One region of the Sedimentitalea sp. XS_ASV28 genome, then DNA from elsewhere that is predicted to be linked to it. Evidence: riboswitches for the same ligand, from Rfam matches in the RefSeq annotation. Region 1 holds a riboswitch; the other holds the start of a gene.
What was found. A riboswitch is a leader RNA that binds a small molecule or an ion and turns the genes downstream of it on or off. The one in region 1 is predicted to bind cobalamin.
Positions count from the first base shown of each region.

Region 2: another riboswitch for cobalamin. It lies ahead of AB9K34_RS20000 (ABC transporter substrate-binding protein); the one in region 1 lies ahead of AB9K34_RS13425 (energy-coupling factor ABC transporter permease).

Region 1 covers NZ_JBGFGP010000143.1:35,919-39,202, reverse strand. The annotation lists gene AB9K34_RS13435 (cobyrinate a,c-diamide synthase) at 1-826, shown strand, start outside; gene cobA (uroporphyrinogen-III C-methyltransferase) at 823-1,542, shown strand; cobalamin riboswitch at 1,579-1,771, shown strand; gene AB9K34_RS13425 (energy-coupling factor ABC transporter permease) at 1,821-2,498, shown strand; gene cobF (precorrin-6A synthase (deacetylating)) at 2,557-3,284, shown strand, end outside.
Region 2 covers NZ_JBGFGP010000166.1:190,297-193,580, reverse strand. The annotation lists gene AB9K34_RS20005 (dipeptidase) at 1-976, shown strand, start outside; cobalamin riboswitch at 1,101-1,291, shown strand; gene AB9K34_RS20000 (ABC transporter substrate-binding protein) at 1,463-2,473, shown strand; gene AB9K34_RS19995 (FecCD family ABC transporter permease) at 2,515-3,284, shown strand, end outside.

The sequences.
Region 1 (3,284 bases):
GACGCGGCTGGGGATGGAGCGGGCCGGGCTGCCGGTGCTGGGCGTGCTGCCACGACGCGGCGACCTGACGCTACCCGAGCGGCATCTGGGTCTGATACAGGCGGTCGAGCATCCGGATCTCGAAACCGCGATTTCGGGCTATGCCGCCTTCCTGCGCGAACATGTCGACCTTGACGCACTGCGGGCGGCGGCCTCCTCGCGCCCGGGCGGGCCCTCGTCGGCCGCGCTGCCGCGTCCGCCCGCGCAACGGATCGCTCTGGCGCAGGACGCGGCATTCTCTTTCACCTACCCCCATCTGCTGGCCGGGTGGCGTGACGCCGGCGCCGAGATCATGCCGTTCTCACCGCTTCAGGACCAGCCGCCCGCGCCGGAGGCAGACCTGGTATGGCTGCCCGGAGGATATCCGGAACTGCATGCCGGGCGGATCGCCGCAGCGAGCCGTTTCCTGGCCGGGCTGCGAGACCATGCGGCGTCTCGCCCCGTACACGGTGAATGCGGCGGCTACATGGCACTGGGCGAGGCACTGATCGACAAGGCGGGCATCCGCCACCGGATGGCCGGGCTGATAGGTCTTGTCACCTCGTATGAAAAGCGGAAATTCCATCTTGGTTACCGCAAGGCAATGCTGACGACGGCGATGCCCGGCTTTGCCGCCGACGCCGCCCTGCGCGGCCACGAGTTTCACTATTCCACCATTCTCGAACAGCCCGACATGCCGCTTGCGGATGTCACCGACGCCGAGGGGGCCACGGTTGCCGAAACCGGTTCAAAACGAGGCAATGTCACCGGCACGTTCTTTCACCTGATCGCGGAGGCATCGCGATGAGCGGGTTCGTGTCCTTTGTCGGCTCCGGTCCCGGCGACCCGGACCTGATGACACTGAAGGCCGTCGACCGGATGAAACACGCCGACGCCATCCTGTTTGACGACCTGTCGTCGGGGCCGATCCTGTCACATGCCAGAGCCGGCGCCGACCTTGTGGGTGTCGGCAAGCGCGCCGGGCGTCCCTCGCCCAAGCAGGACCACGTGAGCCGCCTGCTGGTCGACTATGCCCGGGGCGGCGCCAGGGTCGTACGGCTCAAGTCGGGGGATGGCGGCATGTTCGGACGGCTCGAAGAAGAACTGGTCGCGCTGCGGGAGGCCGGCATTGACCATGAGATCATACCCGGCATCCCGTCGGCCTGCGCGGCGGCGGCGGCGGCGGGCATACCGCTGACCCGACGGCTGACCGCGCGCCGGGTTCAATTCGTGACCGGCCATGATGTCGCCGGCGAATTGCCCGAGGACCTCAACATGGCCGCGCTCGCGGATGATCAGGCAACCACCGTGGTGTTCATGGGCAAACGCACCTTTCCAAGGCTGGCGGAACTGCTCGTCGCGCACGGCTTGCCGTCAAATACGCCTGCGCTGCTGGCCGAAGCCGTCGGCACCGCAGAACAGGCGCTGCACCGTACCACCGTTTCCGCGCTCGCCGAACGGCTGGCAACCGAGCGGGGTACGGCGCCCGCGCTGATCCTCTACGGGCCGCTGGCAGAGGGTTGAGTGCCGGTTTTGGGCTTGACGCAAGACACGCATCTCTCCCATGAAAGGGAACACGGTGCCCAGGCTCTCAAGGTCTGGGATAATAGGGAACAGGGTGAAATGCCCGGACTGCCCCCGCAACTGTAATCGGGGAGCACGCGTCGATGGAACCACTGGCACAATGCCGGGAAGGGACAGCACGTGCGCCGATCCGAAAGTCAGGAAACCTGCCGTGGTGAAACCGGTCGCGCTGGCGGCCACGTAATCCGCCGGGGTTGGCGGTAAGGAGATTGAAGAACATGCATATCGAACCCGGAATCGTGCACGGTGCCAAAATGGTACTGGCCTATGGAACGGCAGCCGCCGCCGCGGGCTATTCGCTGAAACTGATTGCTGACGAGTTGAAAACCCGCTCTGTCCCGTCCTTCGTCGCGCGCAGCGCGCTGGCGACGGCGGCGGTGCTCGTATTCTTCGAGGTGTTGCCGCATTTCCCCGTTGGTGTTTCCGAGGTCCACTTTATCCTTGGCACGACATTATTGCTGATCCTCGGCATCGCGCCCGCCGCCGTCGGTCTCGCCGCCGGGCTTTTGATTCAGGGCCTGTTCTTTGCCCCGACCGACATGCCGATGTATTTCGTCAACATCACCACCCTGCTGGTGCCGCTCTTTGCCATCGGGGCAATGGCGCGCAAGATGTTGCCGCAGGACGTGGCTTATGTCGACCTGACATACACCGATGTGCTGAAACTGTCGGCAGCCTATCAAGGCGGCGTTGTCGCCTGGGTCGCGTTCTGGGCACTCTATGGCCAAGGCGCAGGTGCCGAGACCTTTGCCTCGGTCGGCAGCTTCGGACTTGCCTACATGATGGTCGTGCTGATCGAGCCGCTGATCGATCTCGCGGTGCTGGCCGCGGCCAAATCCATGAAGGGCTTGCGCCATTCCGCGCTGGTCACGGATCGCCTGCACAACGCCGCCTGAGGGCAACCAACAAGGAGCAGGGCCTCGTCCGTTCGCGCGACGGGGCCTTTTGTTTGTCATGCAAGACTTGTTGTTGGTCGGAATCGGAACCGGCAATCCGGATCACCTGACCCGTGAAGGGGTGGAGGCCATCCGGCGCGCCGACCTGATCCTGATCCCGCGCAAGGGGGCCGGCAAATCGGACCTCGCCGGGTTGCGGGAAACCATCATAAACGACGTGACCGATGAGCCCCCGCGCATCGCGTATTTCGACATCCCCCAGCGACGGACCGATGACGGGTATCTGCGCGGGGTGGACGCGTGGCACGACGCAATCGCAACACGATGGCAGGCCGCGATGGATACCTGCCCGCAGGCCGGGGTGGTTGCGTTGCTGGTCTGGGGCGATCCCTCGCTCTATGACAGTTCGCTGAGGATCGCCGCACGGCTCAATCCGCAACCGCACACCCGCGTCATTCCCGGCATCACCGCGCTGCAGGCGCTGACCGCCGCGCATGCCATTCCGGTCAACGAACTCGGCGCGCCGTTCATGGTGACGACGGGCCGACAATTGCGCGACACCGGCTGGCCGCAGGGCACCGACACCGCGATGATCATGCTGGATGGCGAATGTTCCTTCCAGACTCTCGACGCGGCGCAATATGACATCTGGTGGGGGGCCTATGTGGGGATGGCCCAGGAGATTTTGATCAGCGGCCCGCTCGATGAGGTCTCAGAGCAGATCCGCACCACGCGGGAGCACGCCCGCGCCGATCACGGCTGGATCATGGATATCTACCTGTTGCG
Region 2 (3,284 bases), on a different contig from region 1:
GTGGAATCGCGATCTCACCGAACGCGGAAGCTATGGGCAGGTCGATCTGCCCCGTCTGATCGAGGGCGGTGTCGCGCTACAGGTGTTTACCGCCGTCACCAAGAGTCCGGCGGGGCAGAACTATGAACAAAACTCGGCGGAAGCATTCGACAATATCACCCTGCTTGCCGTGGGACAGCTTTGGCCGCCGCGCACGTGGCAAAGCCTGCTGCAACGGGCCGTCTACCAGGCGGAGAAACTGCAGGGATTTGCCGACCAGGCCCCCGGCAGTCTCAGGATCATCAAGAGCCGCGCGGACCTTGACGCGGTGCTTTCGGAGCGCGCAAAGGGCGCAAGAACCGTGGGTGGCATTCTCGGGATCGAGGGCGCGCACCCGCTTGAAGGCAAGCTCGAAAATCTCGACATCCTCGAAGCCGCCGGGTATCGCCTCGTGGGGCTGCAACATTTCTTTGATAACGCGCTCGGCGGATCGCTGCATGGTCTGGGCAATCACGGGCTGACCGAATTTGGCCGGGCCGTGGTGAACGAGGTTGTGCAGCGCAACATGGTGCTCGATCTTGCCCATTCCAGCCCGCAGGTGGCCCGCGATGTTATTGCGATGACCGACATACCGCTTGTCGTCAGCCACTCGGGCATTCACGGGCATTGCGCGACCAAACGCAACTATCCGGACGATCTGATGCGGGACATCGCGGCAACCGGCGGGGTCATCGGCATCGGCTATTGGGCCGAGGTGGCCTGCGGCGACATAGCGCCGGACGGGGTGGCCCGCATGATCCGGGCGGCCATCGATACCGTGGGCGAAGACCATGTGTCGCTGGGTTCGGATTTCGACGGATCGGTCGAAACGGCCTTTGACACGTCGGAATTGCCCGCTCTCACCCAGGCGTTGCTGGATCAGGGCCTGACCGACACGCAGATCCGCAAGGTCATGGGCGAAAACATGGTACGGGTTCTGCGCGCACGGCTGAACTGAACAGGCGGGCGGTCCGTGCGGACCCGGGCCGCACTCGCGGCAACCACGTCCAAAGCGGCGCATCATGAACGCGCGTCCGTTTTGCCGGCGCGCAACAAAAGACCTTGCGAGCGGACATTTCGACCGGTATCGAGCACGGGTCGGTTTTCGCAAGGAATGAAAAGGGAATCCGCCGCCATCTGGCGAAACGGAACTGCCCCCGCAACTGTAAGCGGCGAGTGAGCAGCGAGACATCCACTGTGGCTGGTCCATGGGAAGGTCGCTGTCCACCATGACCCGCCAGTCAGGAGACCTGCCGGCACATAACTGCAACGCGGCCCGGACGGGGTGTCCGGAGAGGTGTCGAATGAAGTCTTTTCCCGGATGGTTCCAGTGGATCATCACAGTCAGAACGAGCCCGGTTGCCATATGTGCGGCTGATTTCGTCAGCGACGGGCACGACATGTCTTTCCTGTCTTCGGGCGCATCATCAACCGGAGACCATACATGTTCATCAGAACCCTGACCGCAGGGAGCCTGGCGGCGGCCTGCCTCATTATGCCCGCGCGGGCCGAGACCACCTACCCCCTGACGCTCGCGAATTGCGGCGTCGAGGTCACCTTTGACGCCGCCCCCGCCAGCGTCGTGTCGGTCGGTCAGGCGGCCACCGAGATTCTCTATGCGCTCGGGCTTGGCGACAAGGTCACCGGAACATCGGTCTGGTTCACCGACGTGTTGCCGGAATACGCGGAACTGAACGCCGGGGTCGAACGTCTGGCCGATAACGACCCGAGCTTTGAAAGTGTCGTCGCCAAGCGCCCTGGCCTGGTTGCGGTGCAATATGAATGGCATGTCGGTCCGCAGGGTATCGTCGCCACGCGTGAACAATTCTCCGATCTCGGCATTCCGACCTACACGCTGCCCGCCGATTGCGTTGGCAAGGACAACTCGAAAGGGTCGGATGGCACGCGTCTGGAACTGTTCTCGATGGACAGCGTCTATCAGGGCATCCTCGAACTCGCCCGGATTTTCGATGTCGGTGACCGGGGCGAGGCGCTCGTCGCCGACCTGCGCGCCCGCGAGGAATCGGCGATCGCAAAGGCCCGCGGCCTCGGACTTGACGACGCTTCGGCGGTCTTCTGGTTCTCGTCTGCGGAAATGGACATCGATCCCTATGTCGCGGGCCAGGGCGGTGCGCCGGCCTATATGATGCAGGCGCTTGGATTGGCCAATGTCATAGAGAGCAACGAGGAATGGCCAACCGTCAGCTGGGAAACCATCGCCCGCGCCGATCCGACCGTAATCGTGGCCGCCCGCATGGAGCGCCGCCGCTTCGAGGCCGATGACATCGGGAAAAAACTGGAGTTCCTGCGCAGCGACCCGGTCGCCAGCCAGATGGAAGCCGTCAAAAATGACCGCATCCTGATCCTGGATGCACATGGCATGGATCCCTCGATCCGCAATATCGGCGCACTTGAAACCCTGGCCGACGCATTGGCCGAGTACGACCGGCAATGACCCATGCGGCCATTCCCGTGACACATGTCAAACCCGTTGCAATGTGGGGCGTGACGGGGATGGCCGTTCTGTTTGCCGCGATCTTTGCCGGCGTGATGATCGGCGAGACACCGCTGCCGCCGCGCATGGTGCTGGCGGTTTTTGCCAACCGGCTCTGGGATGCGGGCCATCTGGTCGATCCGATCGACGCGGGTATCATCTGGAGTTACCGCCTGCCCCGCACGCTGGTGGCGGCGGCCTGCGGTGCCGGGCTTGCGCTGTCCGGCGTTGTCTTGCAGGCGCTGGTGCGCAACGCACTCGCCGACCCGTACCTTCTCGGCGTGTCCGCAGGGGCCGGCACCGGGGCGGTCGCGGTGTCGATCCTCGGTCTGGGCGGCGGGCTCATCGGCATCTCCGCCGGAGCTTTTGGCGGTGCCGCGCTGGCCTTTCTGCTGGTTGCCGCGCTGGCGCGGGCGGCGGGCGGCGGCTCGGCACAGCTCATCCTGGCGGGCATTGCCGGTTCACAGCTTTTCAACGCGCTGACATCGTTCTTCATCGCCAAATCCGCCAATGCTGAACAGGCGCGCGGGATCATCTTCTGGCTGCTGGGCAATCTTTCGGGGGTGCGCTGGCCGGATGTCTCGCTCGCCCTGCCGGCCGCTGCGATCGGCTTGCTCGCCTGTTTCTGGTTTGCCCGTGCCATGGATGCGTTTTCATTTGGGACCTCATCGGCGGCATCGCTCGGCATCGCGGTGCGCCCTGTGCAAGCCGTGCTGATCGGCGCGACCACCCTGATGACCGCCATCATGGTCAGCATCGTCGGCTCCATCGG